One region of the Kluyvera sp. 142486 genome, then DNA from elsewhere that is predicted to be linked to it. Evidence: predicted binding sites of a transcription regulator. Region 1 holds the regulator's gene; each other region holds the start of a gene.
The links. Region 1 encodes sigma-54, which starts transcription at its own class of promoters, with help from an activator protein. Its sites were predicted from a motif close to GTTGGCACANNTTTCGCTNT; they were not measured.
Positions count from the first base shown of each region.

Region 1 (5,923 bases):
GCGTTGACGCGTCGCTGCGCGATGCTCTGCTGGAGATTACCCGCAAAAATCTGGGCATGACTGCCATCTGCGATGACAATATGCAGATCAAAGGTATTTTCACCGATGGTGACCTGAGACGCATCTTCGATACCGGCGCCGATGTGCGCAGTCTCGGCATCGCTGACGTGATGACGCCTGGCGGTATTCGTATCCGCCCAGGCATGCTGGCCGTCGATGCGCTGAATCTGATGCAATCCCGTCATATTACCTGCGTGCTGGTTGCCGATGGCGACCATCTGCTAGGTGTGATACATATGCACGACCTACTGCGCGCAGGCGTAGTGTAATCAAGGATATAAAGAATGAGTAATGCTGTCGCATCGGTCGCCACCTGTTATGGCCCGGTGAGTCCACAATTTATGGCGAAGGCGGAGAAAATCCGCCTGCTGATCCTCGACGTTGACGGGGTGCTTTCTGACGGCCTTATCTACATGGGCAACAGCGGTGAAGAGCTGAAAGCCTTTAACGTCCGCGACGGCTACGGCGTGCGCTGCGCCCTCACCTCAGATATCGACGTGGCGATTATTACCGGGCGAAAGGCTAAACTGTTAGAAGACCGCTGCGCCACGCTCGGCATCACCCATCTTTACCAGGGGCAGTCGGATAAACTGATCGCCTACCGCGAGCTGATAGCAAAACTGAATCTCCAGCCGGATGAAGTTGCCTACGTTGGCGATGACCTGATCGACTGGCCGGTGATGGCCGAAATTGGTCTTAGCATCGCCGTCGCGGATGCGCACCCTCTGCTGTTACCGAAAGCCGATTACGTGACGCGTATTGCGGGCGGTCGCGGTGCGGTTCGTGAAGTCTGCGACCTGCTGCTAATGGCGCAAGGGAAGCTGGAAGAAGCCAAAGGGCAATCGATATGAGTAAAACCAGACGTTGGGTTATCATTGTGTTATCGCTGGTTGCGCTTGTCCTGATCGGCCTGAACCTGGCCGATAAAGACGACAGCAGCCAGGCCGTCGTTAACGCAAACGATCCAACCTACCAAAGCGAACATACCGATACCGTGGTGTACAGCCCCGAGGGCGCGCTCAGCTACCGGTTAATTGCCGAGCACGTGGAGTATTTTTCCGACCAGGCGTTGTCATGGTTTACCCACCCGTTTTTGACAACCTATGACACCAGCAAGGTGCCGACCTGGTCGATTAAAGCAGATAAAGCCAAACTCACTAATGACCGCATGCTGTATCTCTATGGACACGTTGAAATCAACGCGCTGACAGAAGACGCACAACTGCGTAAGATTACTACGGATAATGCCCAGGTGAACCTGACGACTCAGGACGTTTCCTCTGACGATCTGGTGACGTTATACGGAACAACATTTAATTCCAGCGGCCTGAAAATGCGCGGCAATTTACGCAGCAAAAACGCCGAGCTGATTGAAAAGGTTAGAACCTCTTATGAAATTCAGAACAAACAAACTCAGCCTTAAGCTGGCACTTGCCGGTTCCTTGCTGGCCGCCAGCCTGCCGGCAATGGCGCTTACCGGCGATACCAATCAGCCGATTCATATCGAATCCGATCAGCAGTCGCTGGATATGCAGGGCAACATCGTGACCTTCACCGGTAACGTCGTGGTGACCCAGGGCAGTATCAAAATCAACGCCGATAAGGTCGTCGTGACACGTCCGGCTGACCAGAAAGGCAAAGAAGTCATCGACGGCTACGGTAATCCGGCCACCTTCTACCAGATGCAGGACAACGGCAAGCCGGTAAAAGGCCGCGCCTCGAAAATGCATTATGAGCTGGCAAATGACTTCGTGGTGCTGACCGGCAACGCTTACCTTGAGCAACTGGATAGCAACATCAAAGGCGACAAGATCACTTATCTGGTCAAAGAGCAGAAAATGCAGGCGTTTAGCGACAAAGGTAAACGCGTAACCACCGTGCTGGTTCCATCGCAGCTGCAGGACAAGTCCAAGGACCAGGTTCCGGCACAGAAGAAGAGTAACTAATTCGTTATGGCGACATTAACTGCAAAAAATCTGGCGAAGGCCTACAAAGGCCGCCGCGTGGTGGAAGATGTCAGTCTGACCGTGAATTCCGGTGAGATTGTGGGTCTGCTTGGGCCAAACGGCGCGGGCAAAACCACCACCTTCTACATGGTGGTAGGGATCGTTCCGCGTGATGCCGGCAATATCATCATCGACGATGAAGACATCAGCCTGCTGCCGCTGCACGCCCGCGCGCGTCGCGGTATCGGCTATCTGCCGCAGGAAGCCTCCATCTTCCGTCGTCTGAGCGTCTACGACAACCTGATGGCGGTGCTGCAGATCCGTGACGATCTGAGCAACGAACAGCGTGAAGACCGCGCCAAAGAGTTGATGGAAGAGTTCCACATCGAGCATCTGCGCGACAGCCTTGGCCAGGCGCTTTCCGGCGGTGAACGTCGCCGTGTTGAAATCGCCCGCGCGCTGGCGGCAAACCCGAAATTTATCCTGCTGGATGAACCGTTTGCCGGCGTTGACCCGATTTCCGTTATCGATATTAAACGCATCATTGAACACCTCCGCGACAGCGGCCTTGGCGTGCTGATCACCGACCACAACGTACGTGAAACGCTGGCCGTGTGTGAACGCGCTTATATCGTCAGCCAGGGGCACCTGATTGCCCACGGTACCCCTCAGGAGATCCTACAAGACGAACATGTTAAACGCGTGTATCTTGGGGAAGACTTCAGACTCTGATAGGGTAGTGGTTTACGACGTTAGCGGGAGATATTCGTTCTGAACATGAAGCAAGGTTTGCAATTAAGGCTCAGCCAACAGCTTGCCATGACGCCACAGCTGCAGCAGGCAATCCGTCTGCTGCAACTGTCTACGCTGGAACTTCAGCAGGAACTCCAGCAGGCGCTGGAGAGCAACCCCCTGCTTGAGCAAACCGATCTTCACGAAGAAGTAGAGACTCAGGAAACCGTCGATAACGAAACGCTGGACAGCGTCGATGCGCTGGAAAAGCCCGATATGCCCGAAGAGTTGCCGCTCGACGCCAGCTGGGATGAAATCTACACCGCCGGAACCCCTTCCGGGACCGGCGCTGATTATCAGGACGATGAATTACCGGTTTATCAGGGTGAAACTACCCAGTCGCTTCAGGATTATCTGATGTGGCAGGTTGAGCTGACGCCGTTCACCGATACTGACCGGGCGATTGCCACCTCGATAGTCGACGCGGTGGACGATACCGGCTACCTCACCGTCACGGTGGAAGACATTCTTGAAGGCATTGGCGACGAAGAGGTTGGCCTTGATGAAGTGGAAGCCGTGCTCAAACGGATCCAACGCTTCGATCCGGTCGGCGTCGCCGCCAAAGATCTTCGCGATTGCCTGCTGATCCAACTTTCCCAGTTCTCCCCCACTACGCCGCGTATCGCTGAAGCCCGTTTGATTATCAGCGATCATCTCGATCTGCTCGCCAACCATGATTTCCGTTCGCTGATGCGCGTCACGCGACTGAAAGAGGACGTGTTGAAAGAGGCGGTAGATCTGATTCAGTCACTGGATCCGCGCCCGGGTCAATCGATCCAGACCGGCGAACCGGAGTATGTGATCCCCGACGTACTGGTGCGCAAAGTGAGCGATCGCTGGGTCGTTGAGCTGAACGCCGACAGCATTCCGCGTCTGCAGATCAACCAACACTACGCGGGAATGTGCAACAACGCCCGTAACGACGCCGACAGCCAGTTTATCCGCAGCAACCTGCAGGACGCAAAATGGCTGATTAAGAGCCTTGAGAGCCGTAACGATACGCTGCTGCGGGTCAGCCGCTGCATCGTTGAACAGCAGCAGGCCTTTTTCGATCTCGGCGAAGAGTATATGAAACCGATGGTACTGGCGGATATCGCCCAGACCGTCGAGATGCACGAGTCCACGATTTCGCGTGTTACCACGCAAAAGTATTTGCATAGCCCACGAGGCATTTTCGAGCTTAAGTATTTCTTCTCCAGTCACGTGAGTACCGAGGGCGGCGGCGAAGCCTCTTCCACGGCGATTCGCGCGCTGGTTAAGAAATTAATTGCCGCGGAGAACCCCGCAAAACCACTGAGCGACAGTAAACTGACCACCATGCTCTCTGAACAGGGTATCATGGTGGCACGGCGTACCGTTGCAAAGTACCGAGAGTCTTTATCCATTCCGCCGTCTAACCAGCGTAAACAGCTGGTTTGACACAACTGATAAGGAAGACACTATGCAACTCAACATCACTGGACACAACGTCGAAATTACCGATGCGATGCGCGAATTTGTGAATACGAAATTCGTTAAGCTCGAACAGTATTTCGAGAGGATCAATCAGGTCTACATTGTGTTGAAGGTGGAGAAATTGACGCACATCTCGGATGCAACGTTGCATGTTAACGGGGGCGAACTTCATGCTAGCGCGGAAGGCAAGGATATGTACGCCGCCATCGACGGTTTGATCGACAAACTGGCGAGACAGTTAAACAAGCATAAAGACAAACTAAAACAACATTGATTGTCCGAGCAGTCGCCCGATATGCCCGCATACCGGGCGATGCTTAGGTGAAATTATGACAAATAACGATTCGGCTCTTCAACTGAGCAATGTCCTTAACCAGGAATGTACCCGCAGTGCTGTGCACTGTCAGAGTAAAAAGCGTGCGCTGGAAATCATCAGCGAGCTGGCGGCAAAACAGCTGAGCCTGCCTCCGCAGGTGGTCTTTGAAGCTATTTTGACCCGCGAGAAGATGGGCAGTACCGGTATTGGTAACGGTATCGCTATTCCTCACGGCAAGCTGGAAGAAGATACGCTGCGCGCGGTTGGTGTGTTTGTGCAGTTGGAAACCCCGATCGCCTTTGATGCTATCGACAATCAGCCCGTCGATTTACTCTTTGCGCTCCTGGTGCCGGCAGACCAGACCAAAACCCATCTGCACACGCTGTCCCTGGTGGCAAAACGTCTGGCGGATAAAACCATTTGCCGTCGTCTGCGCGCCGCGCAGAGCGACGAAGAGCTGTATCAAATCATCACCGATACGGAAACTCACGATGATGCATAGTGGACATCACATCGTACTGAGGAGAAACGGTACATGGTACTGATGATCGTCAGCGGCCGCTCAGGCTCGGGAAAATCGGTCGCCTTGCGCGCGCTGGAAGATATGGGCTTTTACTGCGTCGATAACCTGCCGGTCGTGCTGCTGCCAGAACTGGCAAAAACGCTCGCCGACCGGGAAATATCGGCCGCCGTCAGCATCGACGTGCGTAACATGCCCGAATCACCGGAAATCTTTGAGCGGGCCATGGAAAACCTGCCGGATAACTTCTCCCCGCAACTGTTGTTCCTTGATGCCGATCGCAACACCCTGATTCGCCGCTACAGCGACACCCGCCGCCTACACCCCCTCTCCAGTAAGAATCTGTCGCTGGAAAGCGCCATTGATGAAGAGAGTAACCTGCTGGAGCCGCTGCGCTCTCGCGCCGACCTTATCGTCGATACCTCCGAGATGTCGGTTCACGAACTGGCGGAAATGCTGCGTACTCGCCTGCTGGGCAAACGCGAGCGTGAGCTGACGATGGTGTTCGAGTCCTTCGGCTTCAAGCACGGCATTCCGATTGACGCCGACTACGTCTTCGACGTCCGTTTCCTGCCGAACCCACACTGGGATCCTAAGCTGCGTCCAATGACCGGCCTGGACAAACCGGTAGCCGCGTTCCTTGACAGGCACACGGAAGTTCACAACTTTATCTATCAAACACGCAGCTATCTTGAGCTATGGTTACCTATGCTGGAAACCAATAACCGTAGCTATCTGACCGTGGCGATTGGTTGTACCGGCGGTAAACACCGTTCGGTCTACGTTGCCGAACAGCTGGCTGACTACTTCCGCTCGCGCGGCAAGAACGTGCAG
Region 1 is NZ_JBKHUI010000006.1:150,447-156,369, forward strand. It holds gene kdsD (arabinose-5-phosphate isomerase KdsD) at 1-329, shown strand, start outside; gene kdsC (3-deoxy-manno-octulosonate-8-phosphatase KdsC) at 345-911, shown strand; gene lptC (LPS export ABC transporter periplasmic protein LptC) at 908-1,483, shown strand; gene lptA (lipopolysaccharide ABC transporter substrate-binding protein LptA) at 1,452-2,006, shown strand; gene lptB (LPS export ABC transporter ATP-binding protein) at 2,013-2,738, shown strand; gene rpoN (RNA polymerase factor sigma-54) at 2,784-4,217, shown strand; gene hpf (ribosome hibernation promoting factor) at 4,240-4,527, shown strand; gene ptsN (PTS IIA-like nitrogen regulatory protein PtsN) at 4,583-5,071, shown strand; gene rapZ (RNase adapter RapZ) at 5,105-5,923, shown strand, end outside.

Region 2 (5,923 bases), on a different contig from region 1:
AAAATTTATGAAATTCGTGCCGCCGCCGTACCGGCAGGCGCAGTGGCCTGACGTTTACGCGCCTCGGCGGCAGCCTCTTCGACGGGAATATCTTCAAAACCAAGAATCAGCGTCAGCACAAAGGAGAGCACCACCGCCAGCGCCATCACCCCAAACACCCAGACGATGGTCATCGGGTTAGCCGGGTCGAAGAACTGCACGCTGGTGAACAGCCCCGGTGCCGCCATGGAGTGGCTGGCAAGCCCGACGGCACCGGCAATGCCGCCGCAGATAAAGCCGCTTATCAGGCTGGCAATCAGCGGGCGTTTCAGACGAATGGCCACGCCGTACAGCGCCGGTTCAGAAATCCCGGCCAGAATCGCGGAAGCGGCGGCCGCCAGCGCGGTCTGACGCAGCTCCGGGTTTTTGGTTTTCCATGCCACCGCCAGCGACGAACCGCCGAGCGACAGGTTGGCGCCAATTTCCGACGGCATCACCATGCCCTCTTTGCCGGTTTCAGCGATGGTCTGAATAATGGTTGGCGTAAAGACGCGGTGCATCCCGGTCATCACCAGCAGCGGCCACAGCGCGCCCATAATGGCGACCGACAGCCAGCCGAGGTAGCCGTGTATGGTGTACACCAGCGCGGAGATGGCGCTACCGATCCAGATGCCAATCGGGCCGATCAGCAGGATCGCCAGCGGCGCGGCAATCAGCACGATCAGCATCGGCTTGAGGAAGTTTTTGGTGACCGCCGGGGTGATCTTATCGACCCAGCGTTCAATGTAGGAGAGGCACCAGGTCATCACCAGCGCCGGGATCACCGTGTAGGTGTACTTCACCGCCGTTACTGGAATATAGGCAAATTCGACGTGCTCGCCCTGGGCCGCTTTCGCCATCAGCTCAATAAAGCTCGGGTGCACCAGCACCCCGGCAATAGCAATTGCCAGCGACATATTGGTTTTGAACTTCACCGCTGCGGAGGCGGCGACCATCAGCGGCAGGAAGAAGAACGCGCCGTCGCCGATTACTGTCAGAATAGTGAGCGTCGGCGCGCCTTTAGGCAGCACGCCGGTCATTTCGAGGATCATCGCCAGCAGCTTGACCATCGATCCGCCGATAATCGCTGGGATCAGCGGCGACATGGTGCCGATCAGCGCGTCGAGGACCCCGGCGCCGATGCGGCGTAAGGTGAGCTTCGGTTTTCCTACCGGGGCGGCAGGCTGCAGGTTGCCTGGTAGCAGGTTTACCACCTCACGATAGGCCTGGGAGACGGTGTTGCCGATAATCACCTGGCACTGGTTGTCGTTACGCACCACGCCCAGCACGCCGCTGATGCCTTTAAGGCTGGCGCTGTCGACCTGCGTTTCATCTTTCAGTACAAAGCGCAGGCGGGTCATGCAGTGCGTGACGGCGGAGATGTTCTCCACGCCGCCAAGCGCGCCCACCACGGATTGCGCCAGAGCCGCATAGTTTTTAGACATCGGAAAATCCTGTTTTATCAGTAGGGTACTTATCGCTCATCGCCCGGTGTGGCGGGGTGATGAAACGTTGCATAGGAAACCGGTTCCACATAATATTCATGTGTTAATTTTGTTACATCAAGATCTAATTTTTGTTTTTGGTTAATTCGTGAAACCGATCACAGGAACTGGCGCTGGACAAAAAGCGCGCAGATCGGTGGTTGCTGAAAATAGCGAAACGGTGAAGTACACTGCTGGCAAATGATTTCTCAAAGGTATGACTATGACGACAATGCTGGAGGTGGCGCGACGGGCAGGCGTGTCGAAAGCCACCGTATCCCGGGTGCTCTCGGGCAACGGTTATGTCAGTCAGGAGACGAAAGATCGGGTGTTTCTGGCCATTGAAGAGAGTGGCTATCGGCCTAATCTTCTGGCGCGTAACCTGGCAACCAACAAAACCCAGACGCTGGGCCTGGTGGTCACCAACACCCTCTATCACGGGGTCTATTTCAGCGAACTGCTGTTCCACGCGGCGAGCATGACCGAAGATCACGGGCGACGCCTGCTTCTGGCGGACGGTAAGCACAGCGCCGAGGAGGAGCGAGATGCCATTCAGTACCTGCTCGACCTGCGCTGTGACGGCATTATTATTTATCCCCGTTTTCTGAGCGTCGACGATATTGACGAGATTATTCAGCAGCAACAGCAGCCGATATTAGTCATCAACCGTCGGCTGCGGCGAAATAGCAGCCATTGTGTCTATTGCGATCAAAAATCCGCCAGCCAGAATGCGGTGGAGCGGTTAATTAGCCTTGGGCATCGCGATATCGCCTTTATTACCGGCTCGCTGGATTCCCCTACCGGTATTGAACGCCTGTCCGGCTATAAAGACGCGCTGACGAAGCACGGCATTGCTGTGCGCAATGAGCTGATTGTGCAAGGGAAGTGGACGCCCGCGACCGGTGCCGCCGGGGTGGATGCACTGCTAGACAGCAAGGCTAATTTTAGCGCGCTGGTCGCCAGTAATGACGATATGGCAGTCGGGGCGATTAAACGTCTGCATGCACGTGGAATAAACGTGCCGCAGCAGGTTTCGGTGCTGGGTTTTGATGATATTACGCTGGCACCTTATATGATTCCGTCGCTCTCCAGCGTGCGCATACCGGTCACGGAAATGATTAAAGAGACTATCCACCGCCTTATATTCATGCTCGACGGCGGGGATTTTAAATATCAGCAAACCTTCCCCGGTGAACTGATTGAGCGTGAGTCCATCGTTCCGGGGCCGCACGCTTAGCGTCGTCATCTGTCATCGTCATTAGTGACGATGACAGCTTATCTCTCATCACTCGTCATAAAATCCCCTTAAAAAACAGCTAACTAAAAGTTGGCTCGAATAATGCATTCTCCCGCGAATTCACTGTCATTGCTGGAGAAGTTGATGAACCGTTTCATCATTGCTGATGCGAGTAAATGTATTGGCTGCCGGACATGCGAAGTCGCATGCGTGGTTTCCCACCAGGAAGATCAGGACTGCGCCGCGCTGACGCCGCAATCTTTCCTGCCCCGTATTCACGTTATTAAAGGCGTAGATGTCTCTACCGCCACCGCCTGCCGCCAGTGCGAAGATGCGCCGTGCGCCAACGTCTGCCCGAACGGTGCTATCAGCCGCGATAAAGGCTTTATCCACGTGATGCAGGAACGCTGCATTGGTTGCAAAACCTGCGTGGTGGCCTGTCCTTACGGTGCGATGGAAGTGGTGGTGCGCCCGGTGGTTCGTAACAGCGGCGCGGGCCTTAAAGTGCGCGCGGAAAAAGCGGAAGCCAACAAATGTGACCTCTGCTACCACCGCGAAGCCGGCCCGGCCTGTATGGAAGCCTGCCCGACTCACGCACTGTTTTGCGTTGACCGCAGCAAGCTTGAACAGCTGAGTGCGGAAAAACGTCGTCGCGCCGCGCTCGATAGCGCCGCGTCTATCTCTCTTTAATCATCCTTATTTCTCTTTTAACAGGTCTGTTACTGATGAAAAAAATCACGAGTGTGTGCCCTTACTGTGGCGCTGGTTGCAAACTGAAGCTGGTTGTCGACAACGGTAAAATTATCCGCGCCGAGGCCGCCGACGGCAAAACCAACCAGAATGAGCTGTGCCTGAAGGGCTATTACGGCTGGGACTTCCTCAACGATACCAAGCTGCTGACGCCGCGATTAACGCAGCCGATGATCCGCTATGAAAAAGGCGGCAAGTTCACCCCCGTGAGCTGGGATGAGGCGATTCGCTACACCGCGAAGCGTCTTGGCGATATCAAAGCCAAATTCGGGCCGCGCGCCATTATGACCACCGGGTCATCGCGCGGCACCGGCAATGAAACCAACTATGTGATGCAGAAATTCGCCCGTGGCGTGCTGCACACCAATAACGTCGACTGCTGCGCGCGCGTCTGTCACGGCCCATCGGTGGCCGGGCTTCAGGACGTGCTGGGTAACGGCGCGATGAGCAACAGCATCGGCGATATTGAAAACTCCCGCTGCCTGCTGGTCTTTGGCTACAACTGCGCGGACTCGCACCCGATCGTGGCGCGCCGCGTGATTAAAGCGAAAGACAAAGGGGCCAAAATTATCGTCTGCGATCCGCGTCGTATTGAAACCGCGCGCATCGCCGACCAGCATCTGCAAATGCGTAACGGCAGCAATATGGCGCTGGTGAATGCCTTCGCCCACGTGCTGCTGGAAGAAGATCTCTACGACCACGAATACGTTTCGCGCTACACCACCGGGCTTGATGAGCTGCGTGAAATCGTCAAAGACTACGCGCCGGAAGCGGTGGAATCCCTGACCGGCATCCCGGCCATGCAGGTTCGTCAGGCAATGCGCACCTACGCGGCCGCGCCGTCGGCGACCATTATGTGGGGCATGGGCGTGACCCAGTTCGGCCAGGCGGTTGACGTGGTGAAAGGGCTGGCAAGCCTGGCGCTGCTGACCGGTAATCTCGGGCGCGAAGCCGTTGGCGTCGGCCCGGTGCGTGGGCAGAACAACGTGCAGGGCGCGTGCGACATGGGTGTGCTGCCCAACCAGTTCCCGGGCTATCAGGACGTGGTCGATGCCGCCGTGCGCGAGAAGTTCGCCAACGCCTGGGGCATTGACGCCAGCCTGATGGACGACAAAGTCGGCGTGCGCATTACCGAGGTGCCGCATCTGGCTATCGAAGGGAAGGTGAAAGCCTACTACATCATGGGCGAAGATCCGCTGCAAACCGAGGCGGACTTAGGCCTGGTGCGCAAAGGGTTTGAAGCGCTCGACTTTGTGGTGGTGCAGGACATCTTTATGACCAAGACCGCCGAGCAGGCGGACGTGCTGCTGCCCGCCACCTCATGGGGCGAACACGGCGGCGTCTTCACCTGCGCCGACCGCGGCTTCCAGCGCTTCGAAAAAGCCATCGAACCGACCTATAACGTGAAGCGCGACTGGGAAATTATCAGCCTGCTGGCAAACGAAATGGGCTACCCGATGCACTACGACGATAACCAGCAAATCTGGGACGAAATGCGCGAGCTGTGCCCGCTGTTCTACGGCGTGACCTACGAAAAAATGGGCGAGATGGGGCACGTGCAGTGGCCCTGCCCGACGCTCGATCACCCGGGGACCCCGTATCTGTACGGAGGCAATCAGTTCGCCACGCCGGATGGCAAAGGCCACCTGTTCGCGGCACCGTGGCGTGCGCCAGCCGAAACGCCGGACGCTGACTTCCCGCTGGTGCTCTGCACCGTACGCGAGGTCGGGCACTACTCCTGTCGTTCAATGACCGGCAACTGTGCGGTGCTGCAATCGCTCGCCGATGAGCCTGGCTTTGTGCAGATGAACCCGCAGGATGCCAACCTGCTTGGCGTGCATGATAAGCAGTTAGTGTGGGTCTCCTCACGTCGCGGCAAGGTGATTAGCCGCGCCAGCGTCAGCGAACGCATCAACCATGGCAGCGTTTATATGACCTACCAATGGTGGATTGGCGCCTGTAACGAACTGACCCAGGATAACCTCGACCCTATCTCGAAAACGCCGGAAACCAAGTACTGCGCGGTGAAAATCGAGGCGATTGAGGATCAGAACTGGGCCGAGATCTATGCGCTGGACAGCTATCAGTCGATGAAAACGCGCCTCAACGCGGCGCTCAACGGGTAATCAGATGAACGCAAACGGCGTGCAGATCCGCATCTGCGGAAAAGTACAAGGGGTGGGCTTCCGCCCCTTCGTCTGGCAGCTCGCCAAACAGCGCGGCTGCCTCGGTGATGTCTGTAACGACAGCGCCGGGGTACTGCTGCGTCTGTACGGTGACGAAGCGGACTTTATCGCCGCGCTGTACCAGTACTGCCCGTCGCTTGCGCGCATTGATAGTACCCACGTCGAGCCATTTGAGTGGCCGACGCTGCCGACCGATTTTACTATTCGCCAGAGCGGTGCCGGGGCGATGAGCACCCAGATTGTCCCGG
Region 2 is NZ_JBKHUI010000016.1:92,628-98,550, reverse strand. It holds gene ascF (PTS cellobiose/arbutin/salicin transporter subunit IIBC) at 6-1,463, opposite strand; gene ACLGE8_RS17500 (LacI family DNA-binding transcriptional regulator) at 1,726-2,739, shown strand; gene hydN (electron transport protein HydN) at 2,884-3,429, shown strand; gene fdhF (formate dehydrogenase subunit alpha) at 3,465-5,615, shown strand; gene hypF (carbamoyltransferase HypF) at 5,620-5,923, shown strand, end outside.
Region 2: the regulator sigma-54 is predicted to act here: its motif matches at 2,829-2,848, upstream of hydN (electron transport protein HydN).

Region 3 (5,923 bases), on a different contig from region 1:
AAAAGGGCGAGTCGGTCGCGGCTGACCTGCCGGTGGCGGGCGGCATGATGAGCGCGCTGTTCAGCCGCACTTTCCGCCTGATTGGCAAGAGCTGGCACATGTACCTGGTCGGCTTCCTGTTTGGCCTCGGTTTTGATACCGCCACCGAAATTGGCGTGCTGGGCATCTCTGCCGCCAGCGCATCGAGCGGGATGTCGATGTGGTCGATTATGGTCTTCCCGGCGCTGTTCGCGAGCGGCATGGCGCTGGTCGACACCCTGGATAATATTCTGATGGTGGGCGCGTACGGTTGGGCCTTCAACAAGCCGCAGCGTAAGCTTTACTACAACATGACCATTACCGGTGCTTCCGTGGTGGTGGCGCTGTTTATCGGCGGGCTGGAAGCGCTGGGGCTGATTATTGATAAGTTCGACCTGACCGGCGGCATCTGGAGCGGTGTGTCGATGCTGAGCGATAACCTCGGCAACGCGGGCTTTGTGGTGATTGGCCTGTTCGCGCTGTGCTGGCTGGTGTCGATGGTGAACTACCGCTGGCGCAACTATGACGCGCTGGTGGTGCGGTAGGCCTGATAAGCGTAGCGCCATCAGGCTGAATGGAGCTGGTTGCCGGATGGCGGCGTTGCCTTATCCGGCCTACATTCAGCCTGTAGCCCGGCCAAGCGCAGCGCCGCCGGGGAAGCTCTGAGCGCAAAAACAAAAAAAGCCCCGGGGCAGCGGGGCTAAAATCAGACATGAGCGCTTCCTTGCGCTTGAGGTTAAGTCATACAGTGGACAGAGAGTTTACGGCTTAACTGGCGAGCGACTTCAACAGACCAAAGGCCTCTTTCATTCGCTCCTCGCTAACCACGAACGCCCGCAGCTGCTGGCCTTCGTCATAGCCTTGCGCCAGCATACCGTCGGCGCGGGTTTCAATTTTCCAGTTCAAATCCTGACGACGGGTTTCCCCGGCCAGATGCAGCGGCAGATCCGGCGTTTTCACCTTCACCAGCATGTTCGGCAGCTTCAGCTCACCGGACTGGCCGAGAATGTTTTTCGCCAGGCACATCGCGCTCATCAGAATCGGCTGCAGGAACGGCAGCACGGTACCGTTGATCTCCGCGCAGTCGCCCAGCGCATAGATATCCGGGTGGCTGGTGCGCAGGGTGCTGTCGACCTTCACGCCGCGGTTAATTTCAAGGCCCGCCATCCGCGCCAGCGCCGTTTCCGGGCGCAGGCCGGTGGCGGCCACCACCGCATCAACCTCGACGTGGCGGTCGCGGTCAAAGGTGGCGCGAATGCCGGTGGCGGTCTGCTCCAGCGACTGCAGTTGAGATTTCAGCAGCAGATGAATGCCCATGTCGGTCAGGCGATGCTGCAACCGGCTGCTCACTTCCGGCGGCATCAGCGAGGCCAGCACGCTGGCGGAGTTATCCACCACGGTGACGGCTTTTCCGGCGCGACTAAAGTCCATCGCCAGCTCGCTGCCAATCAGGCCGCCGCCGATAATCAGTACGCGTCGGGCGTCGCGCAGCGTACTCTGCGCGGCCCCGAACTCCTGCTGGCTGTTGAGGGTCAGCATCAGTTCTTTGCCCGGTACCGGCGGCACGATGGTTGACGCGCCCGTTGCCAGCACCAGCTTGTCGTACTGCCACTCATGATTCTGGCTTTTCACCACATGCGCGTTGGCGTCGATGCCTGTCACCCAGGTCTGCGGGAACAGATTCAGGTTGTACTGCTCGGCGAACTCGCCTGCGGTTTGCAGGGTGAGGTCGGCGGCGGTTTGCCCCCGGCTCACCACATGGCTTAAGTCCGGTTTGTTGTACTCGTCGATGCTGTCGGCGGCGATGAGCGTCAGTTTGACGCCCGCGTCGAGCTTACGAATATTCTTCACCAGCTGGCGAGCCGCAAAGCCCGAGCCGATGATCACGATGCCATGATTCATTTTGCCTCCGTCGCCATCACGTCAAAGACATCTTTCCCTAATGAACATTCCGGGCACAGGAAGTTGTCCGGGACTTCGCTCCACGGGGTACCTGGCTGGACGTCCTGATTTGGTTCGCCTTTTGCCGGGTCGTAAACCCACTGGCACACGCTGCACTGCATGCTTGGGCCAAGGTCGGCGGCGGCAGCGGCGGCACAGGCGCAGGCTTCTTTCACCGCGTCTGCTTTAGCCGTGGCTTCTGGCAGCGGAGCCAGCGCCCACTGACGGGCAATTTCACGGCCGTGCTGGCGGCAGACTTCCAGCGCGTCGATATCCGGGCGCCATTTGGCTTTCAGGCTCAGAGACATTTCAAAGCCGGCATCCTGCAAACGGGTAGACAGACGGTCAACCGCGCCGCCGCTCCAGCCGTGAGAACCAAAGGCGCTGGCGCGTTTGTTGCGGAAGCGCAGGCCGGTCATCTCTTCCACCAGACCGGCAATTTTCGGCATCATCACGTTGTTCATGGTTGAAGTTCCAACCAGCACGCCTTTAGAACGGAAGACATTGGTCAGAATTTCGTTTTTATCGCTGCGGGCGACGTTGAAGATTTTCACCGCTACGTTCGGGTCAACTTCGTTGATCCCCTGGGCAATGGCATCCGCCATCATGCGGGTGTTATTGGACATGGTGTCGTAGAAGATAGTGATACGGTCTTCCTGATAGTCCGCCGCCCATTTCAGATACAGTTCGACGATCTGGGTTGGGTTTTCACGCCATACCACACCGTGGGAGGTGGCAATCATATCAACCGGCAGGTTAAAGCCGAGGATCTCGGTGATTTTTGGCGTCACCAGACGGCTGAACGGGGTCAGGATGTTGGCGTAGTAGCGCTGGCACTGTTCGAACAGTTCGGTCTGGTCAACTTCGTCGTTGAACAGGCGTTCGTCACAGTAGTGCTGGCCGAAGGCATCGTTACTGAACAGCACCGCGTCGCCGGTCATGTAGGTCATCATGCTGTCAGGCCAGTGCAGCATCGGGGTTTCAACGAAGATCAGCTGTTTGCCGTTACCGATGTCCAGGCTATCACCGGTTTTCACCACGTGGAAGTTCCACTCTGGGTGATGGTGGTGGCCGTTGATGGAGTCAATGGCGTTGGCGGTGCAGTAGATTGGGGTATCCGGAATCTGCGACATCAGCTCGGTCAGCGCACCGGCGTGGTCTTCTTCAGCGTGGTTAATGATGATGTAGTCGATATCGGCCAGGTCGATTTCGCCGCGCAGGTTCTGCACGAATTCACGGCTGAATTTATGGTCGACGGTATCAATCAGGACGTTTTTCTCTTCACGGATAAGGTAGCTGTTGTAGCTGCTGCCGCGCAGCGTTTTGTATTCGGTACCGTGGAAATCACGCACTTCCCAATCGCGTTGACCAACCCAATGAATGTTATTTTTAACCAGAATAGACATAGCAACCTCAATTAATTCAGCGTTTTTTCAAAAAAGATGTATTACTAATTGCAGGTTGCGTGCCAACTTTTTAATTAATTGATTTTATTGATTTAATTAATTTATACTCCTTTATCGTTAGTCAAAATGACTATGCTTAATATTGTCAATATGACATCATGCATTGTCAAAATGACTGTAAGAGGTACGCCATGAGCTTTTCCGTTGATGTGCTGGCGGGCATCGCCATTGAACTCCAGCGCGGCGTCGGCCATCAGGACCGATTCCAGCGTCTGATCACCACGCTTCGCCAGGTGCTGGAGTGCGATGCCTCGGCGCTGCTGCGCTACGACGCGCGGCAATTTATTCCGCTGGCGATTGATGGGCTGGCGAAAGACGTGCTCGGCAGGCGTTTTACCCTCGAAGGGCACCCGCGCCTTGAAGCCATTGCCCGCGCGGGTGACGTGGTGCGTTTCCCGGCGGATAGCGATTTGCCCGATCCGTACGATGGTCTGATCCCCGGCCAGGAGAGCCTGAAGGTCCACGCCTGTATCGGGCTGCCGCTGTTTGCTGGGCAGAACCTGATTGGCGCATTGACCCTCGACGGCATGTCGCCGGACCAGTTCGATGTGTTCAGCGATGAAGAGCTGCGGCTGATTGCCGCGCTGGCGGCGGGGGCGCTTAGCAACGCGCTGCTGATTGAGCAGCTTGAAAGCCAGAATATGCTGCCGGGCGCGCCGACCGACTTCGAGCAGGTGAAAGAGACGCAGATGATTGGCCTGTCGCCGGGCATGGCGCAGCTGAAAAAAGAGATTGAGATCGTTGCCGCTTCCGACCTGAACGTGCTGATAAGCGGTGAAACCGGCACCGGGAAAGAGCTGGTGGCAAAAGCGATTCATGAGGGCTCGCCGCGCGCGGTCAGCCCTCTGGTGTACCTGAACTGCGCTGCGCTGCCGGAGAGCGTGGCCGAGAGTGAGCTGTTTGGGCACGTCAAAGGGGCGTTTACCGGCGCTATCAGCAACCGCAGCGGCAAGTTTGAAATGGCCGACAACGGCACGCTGTTCTTAGATGAAATTGGTGAGCTGTCGCTGGCGCTGCAGGCCAAGCTGCTGCGCGTGTTGCAGTATGGCGATATCCAGCGCGTGGGGGATGACCGCAGCCTGCGCGTCGATGTGCGGGTGCTGGCCGCCACCAACCGCGACCTGCGCGAAGAGGTGCTGGCGGGTAACTTCCGCGCCGACCTGTTCCATCGCCTGAGCGTGTTCCCGCTTTCCGTGCCGCCGCTGCGCGAACGTGGGGACGACGTGGTGCTGCTGGCAGGCTACTTCTGCGAGCAGTGTCGGCTGCGGCTTGGATTGTCGCGAGTCATATTAAGCAGCGGCGCGCGGGCGCATCTTCAAAGCTACGGCTGGCCGGGTAACGTGCGCGAGCTGGAACATGCGGTACACCGTGCGGTAGTGCTGGCACGGGCAACCACGCGCAGTAACGGCGAGGTGGTGCTGGAGGCGAAGCACTTTGCGTTTCAGGAAGGTACGCCGACAGCGGCGGTGGTGGAGACGGCGGCGACCCCTGTGGCGGCAGTTAACAATCTGCGCGACGCCACCGAGCATTTTCAGCGGCAGATGATTCGTCAGGCACTGGAAACGCATCATCACAACTGGGCGGCAAGCGCCCGGGCGCTGGAGACAGACGTCGCCAACCTGCACCGGTTGGCGAAGCGTCTGGGGCTGAAGGATTAAAGGATCCCGGCCTGGTAGAAGTTTTGTAGGTTAATTGCGCCGACCAGTCGGTGGTTGTCATCGACAACCGGGGCGGCGCTGATTTTCTGCTTCATCAGCTGTTCTTTGGCGTCGACGGCGCGGGCCTGAGCGTGCAGGGTCACGCCGCCCTTGGTCATCGCGTCGTTAACGCAATCAGCCAGCGAACCGCCGCTCACCAGCCAGCGACGCAGATCGCCATCGGTGAACACGCCCTGAACCTGCTTTTGTTCGTTGCAGACCGCCACCATTCCCATACCGGTGCGGCTGAGTTCCAGCATCGCATCCATTACGCTTGTGTGAACGGTGACCTGAGGGACATCGCTCTCTTGACGCATCAGGTGGTGAACGCGGTTGAGCAGGCGAGCGCCCAGCGCGCCAGCCGGGTGGGAGCGGGCAAAATCTTCTTCGTTAAAGCCGCGCGCCTGCATCACGGCAATCGCCAGCGCATCGCCCATCATCAGCGTGTTGACGGTGCTGGAGGTTGGCGCAAGATGCATCGGGCAGGCTTCACGTTCAACGGAAATATCGAGCACGGCATCGGCCGCCTGCGCCAGCGCAGAGTTGGCTTTGCCGGTCATTGCCAGCAGCACCACGGATTTTTCTTTCAGGCGCGGAATAATGTAGTCGAGCTCTTTGGCGCTGCCGGAGTAGGAGATAAATAGCATCACGTCGCGGCTTTCCACCATGCCCAGGTCGCCGTGCAGCGCTTCCGCTGGGTGGACGAAGAACGCTGGAGTGCCGGTGCTGGCAAAGGTGGCTGCCAGCTTTTTGCCGATATGGCCGGATTTGCCCATCCCGGAAACAATCAATTTTCCTTTG
Region 3 is NZ_JBKHUI010000016.1:84,319-90,241, reverse strand. It holds gene ACLGE8_RS17480 (HoxN/HupN/NixA family nickel/cobalt transporter) at 1-563, shown strand, start outside; gene norW (NADH:flavorubredoxin reductase NorW) at 787-1,920, opposite strand; gene norV (anaerobic nitric oxide reductase flavorubredoxin) at 1,917-3,365, opposite strand; gene norR (nitric oxide reductase transcriptional regulator NorR) at 3,557-5,083, shown strand; gene gutQ (arabinose-5-phosphate isomerase GutQ) at 5,080-5,923, opposite strand, start outside.
Region 3: the regulator sigma-54 is predicted to act here: its motif matches at 3,413-3,432, upstream of norV (anaerobic nitric oxide reductase flavorubredoxin).

Region 4 (5,923 bases), on a different contig from region 1:
TTAAGCATCAAAGGCGCGTTAGCAAAGCGGTTATGTAGCGGATTGCAAATCCGTCTAGTCCGGTTCGACTCCGGAACGCGCCTCCACTTTTTTCCCTGGCCGGATGGTGGAATCGGTAGACACAAGGGATTTAAAATCCCTCGGCGTTCGCGCTGTGTGGGTTCAAGTCCCACTCCGGCTACCATGGGAAACAAAAGAATAATCAAAGCAATAAGCAGTGTCGTGAAACCACCTACGGGTGGTTTTTTTGTTTTTGTCCTTTCTACTCTCTTTAAATCTATCTCCTTATTTTTACTGTTTATTTCCCCCAGTATTTTTAATTTTGTCTTGTCTGACGCGTTCCTGCTTTGGGGTTTCGAGTAGTATCGATCATGCCAATTGCATTGAGGTACTGACGCTCGAATTGATGCCGCTAAGAGCGCCATTCTGCAGTGTGGATGAGATGGACAAAGTAGGTGTTAGCATGAAAAGGATGGTTAAATGCCAATAACAGAGTTAGATGCCAATTTTATCGAACGGCTTAAAAACATTTCAATTGATAGCGAATCTGAGCCCAACTTTTTTGAACTGGGTGGCTCCGGGTATCTTGAAAATCCAACGTCAGACTTAATCGCGCTTTTTATGGGGGCTCAGAAGACCGTTTCCCCATGGTTGCTCAAAGCATTGTTGTGCAACCTGGATACGACTCTCGATGTTGATGATATTGATTTCACTTCGCTGGAAGTTCAGAGAGAGGCTCAGACCGTTGATGGAAAGTATCTGGATATCCTGATAAAGCATGATGAGTTCATTATCGGCATTGAGCATAAGGTTCGTGCTGATACGTATAACCCTTTCCCAAGCTATGTAAATCTCATTGAGAGCTACGGTGATAACAACCAACGCGTTTATCGATGCATATTGAAGCCCGATAACAACTACGCGAAAGGTGCGGAGGGTTGGCAACTTGTCAATTATTCAGAACTGTTAACAACCGCATTGCAGCGTTTAGGCTGCGAGTTAATGAACAATCCGCTCAGCAAGTGGACTGTCTTCTATCAAGAGTTTTTAAATCATCTTAAAAATTTAAGCGAGACTAGCATGGATAGCGTATCTGACAAGAATGTAGAGTTCGTGACTGAGAACTTCAGCTCATTAATTAAGTCGGTCCAATTGCTTGAGATGTATGAGAGCGCTATGACCGAAGAAGCAAAGCTCGTGGTATCAACAGTTCTGCCAGATGTGAATATATCCGCCAGCATCAATAACTGGAAGGGCTACTATAAAGCCATTCATCTGATGCCTGGATGTTGGGGGCAGGGGAAAACCGGTGTGACCCTGGTTTATCGCCCTTCTCCTAATGAGCAAGGCGAAGCTGAGTTTTACGTCAACGGTTGGATTCACTCTGATAATTACCCAGATATTAATGCGCTCAAAGAAGAAGTGAGGCTTGCGCTAAGCACCGGGAGTTTTATTCCAACGGCCAGCCCAGAAGATTACGACGTCTCAATCACGAGCAAGGGACAGCTTCTTGAGTTGAGTTTCTGGGGTAATACGCACAGTAAAAAGGATGCAATGATTCTTCTGAAAGATATGACTACGTGGGTAGATGAACGCATCAGGGCGTAGCGGCGGTGAGTGTTTAATAACCATCTGAATGCTCATATTTCTTGATTCTCGCGACAATATTGCTTCACAGACAGAAACGGTTGCCCGAAAACGATACTTTGAGGGCAATCATTCAACAGCTTGTTCCTCTGATTCTCCCAACCCAAATTACCTGCAAAATGATACCATCCAGCGATAGTCTGATAATAACGCCACGACGGTGATGCAAAGATGATTGATCCGCATGCAGTAGGGCAGCGTAAAGCATTATGGGATGCTTTCTGTCGCGATCAGAACATAATTGAAAACAGTGCGCCGCTCTTCGATTTAGACCACGAATCTGTCGTGCGGATTCGCCAGATAGGCAAAACCGCATCCAGGAGTATTCTCTCGCGAAGTTTATCGATGGAAGAAAAGGTAATCACCGAGACCAACATCCTTATCGATGATATTTCTAACGCCGGCGAGCAGTTCGACGGACTTATTTATATGATGTTTACCCGCCAGAACGACGATGTCATGCCGCTCTATATCGGTAAAGCGGAGTCAAAAGGGCGCAGTAATCCGGTGTCCGCCAATATTAAAGATATCGCCCGCGTAAAAGACAAATTTGCCCGATGGGGAGATAACTACCAGTACCATATCGGCGATCTGAGCGCTTCTGTGCTGCCGGGACACGATGCTAAATACGTGACCTTAAAGTATCAGCACTGGGCTGAACGTCTGTTTGTTTCATATCCCTCGGAAAGGCCGCAGCTAAAGCAGGATGTTTGGTTCTGGTGCAAAGCGTGGAATAAAAATGATGTCGGTATCTGGCCCGAGTTTGGCCCAACACGATTAACGTTTCTGGAATATCTTTTGATCGGCGTAGCAAGCTCGCTATTCCCTGACGTATTGCTTAACCGTGAAGGGCACAGCCGAAGCTGATTGCCCTATATCATGCCGGGGAGTTATGTACCCAAAAACCGAATCAGGACGCTTAGGCAAATCCCTCAGGTCAAATCCTTCATAAACTCGCTACGAAAGCGTGCAATCGGGTTTTTCTTGCGTGACCAGCCGGGCTGGAAATGCTGCCAGTGCGCATCGCTGGCGGTGGCCAGCAGTTCATAATCGCCGCGCGTATCTCCCCAGGCGCGGAGGTGATAGCGGTTGAGCGGGCCATAAACAGCCTCAAGGCGATTGATTTTATGGATGCATCGGCAGTTATGGCCGACGATCCGGCCCGTCAACACGCCGTCCTTGCTCTCAAGCTCGGTGCCTATCAGCTTAATCCCCAGCTTTTCAGCAAAAGGTCGCAGGACGATCATCGGCGAGGCGGAGCACAGCGTCACTTCGGCGCCGGATGCGCGTTCTGCTGCTACCGCCATCAGCCCGGCCGGGCGCATCAGTTTTTTCCAGGTGCGCTGGCAGTAGGCTTCCGCTTTGTCCTGTACCCATTTTTCGTCGCAACCGGCGAGGAAGGTGGTGATCAGCACTTCCTTAAGCTCATCACGAGTCAGTCGGCGGCGAAAACACTGCAGTGACGGGATAACGAGACGCAGCATTTTGCGGGCGAATTTACGACGACCGAAGGCGAACTTCAGGAAGGGGATGAAGCTGTCGTGCCGGGTCAGGGTACCGTCAAAGTCAAAAACGGACAGGATCTGTTTATCGGCCTCGATTATCGTCATTATTTTTCTCGCGCTGGTATGTATAGATAAAATGTTACCACTAGCCATAGTGGAAGCAAAATATGCCCCGTTTTCTCTGCACGCCGTCAGCGCAACGTATCCCCCTTTGCACCATCACGTAACATAAACCAAGCAATTTGCTACAAAAATGCACAAAGCGTGACTATTGCATTATTTATGTACTTTATTGTTAACGAGATGTGATCCCAGCCGTAATTTCACCGCGCCGAGGCAGAGGCTTGACCCGCGCGCTCTATACTCAAAACTGTCAAATTCCAGGCAAGGGTGCGTAAAGTTGGCAACCATTTTGCTTAATGATTTGGCCTGAAAAGCGTAAGGAAACCTCGCCGTTATCAGCAGGATATTGTCAGGATGTCGTTGTTTGGTGCTCGCGCCAGTCGTTCGGCTTCACACCGTTACGCATAAACCTCTTTGCTAAGGTAGATAATAATGTCGCTGAAATTTATAAAAAGTCCGCTTTCTCTTGTGTTGGCAGGGTGTCTGGTGACGGCGTTTTCCGCCCAGGCCGATATCGTGATTGGCGTGGCAGGGCCGTTTACCGGGCCAAACGCCACCTATGGCGATCAATACTGGCATGGCGCCACCCAGGCGGCAGCGGACATCAACGCTGCCGGTGGGATCAACGGTGAGAAAATTAAGCTGGTGCAGGGGGATGACGCCTGCGAACCTAAACAGGCCGTGTCGGTGGCCAACCGCCTGGTCGATCAGGATAAAGTCCAGGCCGTCGTCGGCCATTTCTGCTCGTCTTCCACCATGCCTGCCTCAGAGGTTTATAACGATGCAGGCGTGCTCGCGATTACCCCTGGTTCCACCAACCCACTCATCACCGAACGCGGGATGAACGATATGTTCCGTATGTGCGGCCGTGATGACCAGCAGGGCGGCGTCGCCAGCGATTTCATCATCGATAAGCTGAAGGCCAAGCGCGTGGTGATCATCCACGATAAAGACACCTACGGTCAGGGGCTGGCGGATGCCACCCGCGCCGCGCTGGCAAAACGTGGCGTCAAGGATGTGATGTACGAAGGTCTGTCACGCGGGGAGAAAGACTTCAACGCCCTGGTGACCAAGATTGGCGCGCAGAAACCGGACGTGGTTTTCTTCGGTGGCTGTCACCCGGAAGCGGGCCCGTTGGTGCGCCAGATGCGTGAGCAGGGCGTGCAGGCGAAATTCTTCTCCGGCGACTGTATCGTCAACGAAGAGATGGTCACCGCTGCGGGCGGGCCACAGTATACCAAGGGCATCTATATGACCTTCGGTAAAGACCCGCGCCTGATCCCGGACGGCAAAGCGGTTATCGAGAAGTTCCGCGCCAACAAGTTTGAGCCAGAAGGCTACACCCTATACTCCTACGCCTCTATTCAGGCGATTGCTGCGGCGTTCAAAGCCACCGGTGGAGCCGACTCCGCGAAAGCCAGCGCCTGGCTGAAAGTGAATCCGGTGGAAACGGTGATGGGCAAAAAAGCCTGGGACAGCAAAGGCGACCTGAAAGTCTCGGATTATGTGGTCTACCAATGGGATGACCAGGGCAAGTACAAGGAAGTCGAGTAACGGGACGGAATCACGCTCAGTGCCGGTATGAATCCATACCGGCGCTCAATAATAGATGACACAACACGAGTGAGCGATGATGGAGACATTCTTTCTGCAACAGTTAGTCAATGGCTTGACGCTGGGTTCTGTCTACGGATTGATAGCCATTGGTTACACCATGGTCTACGGCATTATTGGTATGATTAACTTCGCGCACGGCGAAGTGTATATGATATCGGCTTATCTCTGCGCCATCGGTCTGGCGCTGCTCTCCTTTTTTGGTCTGCACTCTTTTCCGCTGCTGATCCTCGGCACGCTGGTGTTTACCATCGTGGTGACGGGGGTTTATGGCTGGACAATTGAACGCATCGCCTACAAACCGCTGCGTAACTCCACGCGCCTGGCACCGCTGATCTCCGCTATTGGCATGTCGTTAATCCTGCAAAACTACGCACAAATCAGCCAGGGTCCGCGCCAGCAGGGCGTGCCGACGATGCTCGACGGCGTGCTGCGTCTGCATATTGGCGAAGGCTTTGTGCAGATAACCTATACCAAAGTCTTTATTCTGCTGGCCTCGTTTGCGGGCATGCTGCTGCTGACCTGGATAATCGGCCATACCCGCCTTGGGCGCATGTGCCGCGCCGTACAGCAGGATCGCAAAATGGCGTCCATCCTCGGCATTAATACCGACCGGATTATCTCGCTGGTGTTCGTTATCGGCGCGGCGATGGCGGGGCTGGCTGGGGTGCTTATCACCATGAACTACGGCACTTTTGATTTCTATGCCGGGTTTATTATCGGTATCAAAGCCTTCACTGCCGCGGTGCTGGGGGGCATTGGTTCGCTGCCGGGAGCGATGCTTGGCGGGTTGCTGCTAGGTGTGGCCGAGGCGCAATTCTCGGGGCTGGTGAACACCGACTATAAGGATGTCTTCTCCTTTGGTCTGCTGGTGGTCATTCTGATTTTCCGTCCGCAGGGGCTGCTTGGCCGCCCAATTGTCGCCAAAGTGTAGGAGCCGAACATGATGCATTCAACGGCCGTACACGACGGTATTTCTCTCAAGCGCTGCGTGCTGGATACGATTTTCGCAGGCCTGGTGGCGCTGATTATCT
Region 4 is NZ_JBKHUI010000011.1:103,010-108,932, forward strand. It holds tRNA gene ACLGE8_RS13715 (tRNA-Cys) at 13-86, shown strand; tRNA gene ACLGE8_RS13720 (tRNA-Leu) at 98-184, shown strand; gene ACLGE8_RS13725 (PD-(D/E)XK nuclease family protein) at 481-1,608, shown strand; gene ACLGE8_RS13730 (hypothetical protein) at 1,819-2,514, shown strand; gene ACLGE8_RS13735 (HAD family hydrolase) at 2,580-3,257, opposite strand; gene ACLGE8_RS13740 (branched-chain amino acid ABC transporter substrate-binding protein) at 3,708-4,829, shown strand; gene ACLGE8_RS13745 (ABC transporter permease subunit) at 4,909-5,823, shown strand; gene livM (high-affinity branched-chain amino acid ABC transporter permease LivM) at 5,836-5,923, shown strand, end outside.
Region 4: the regulator sigma-54 is predicted to act here: its motif matches at 3,552-3,571, upstream of ACLGE8_RS13740 (branched-chain amino acid ABC transporter substrate-binding protein).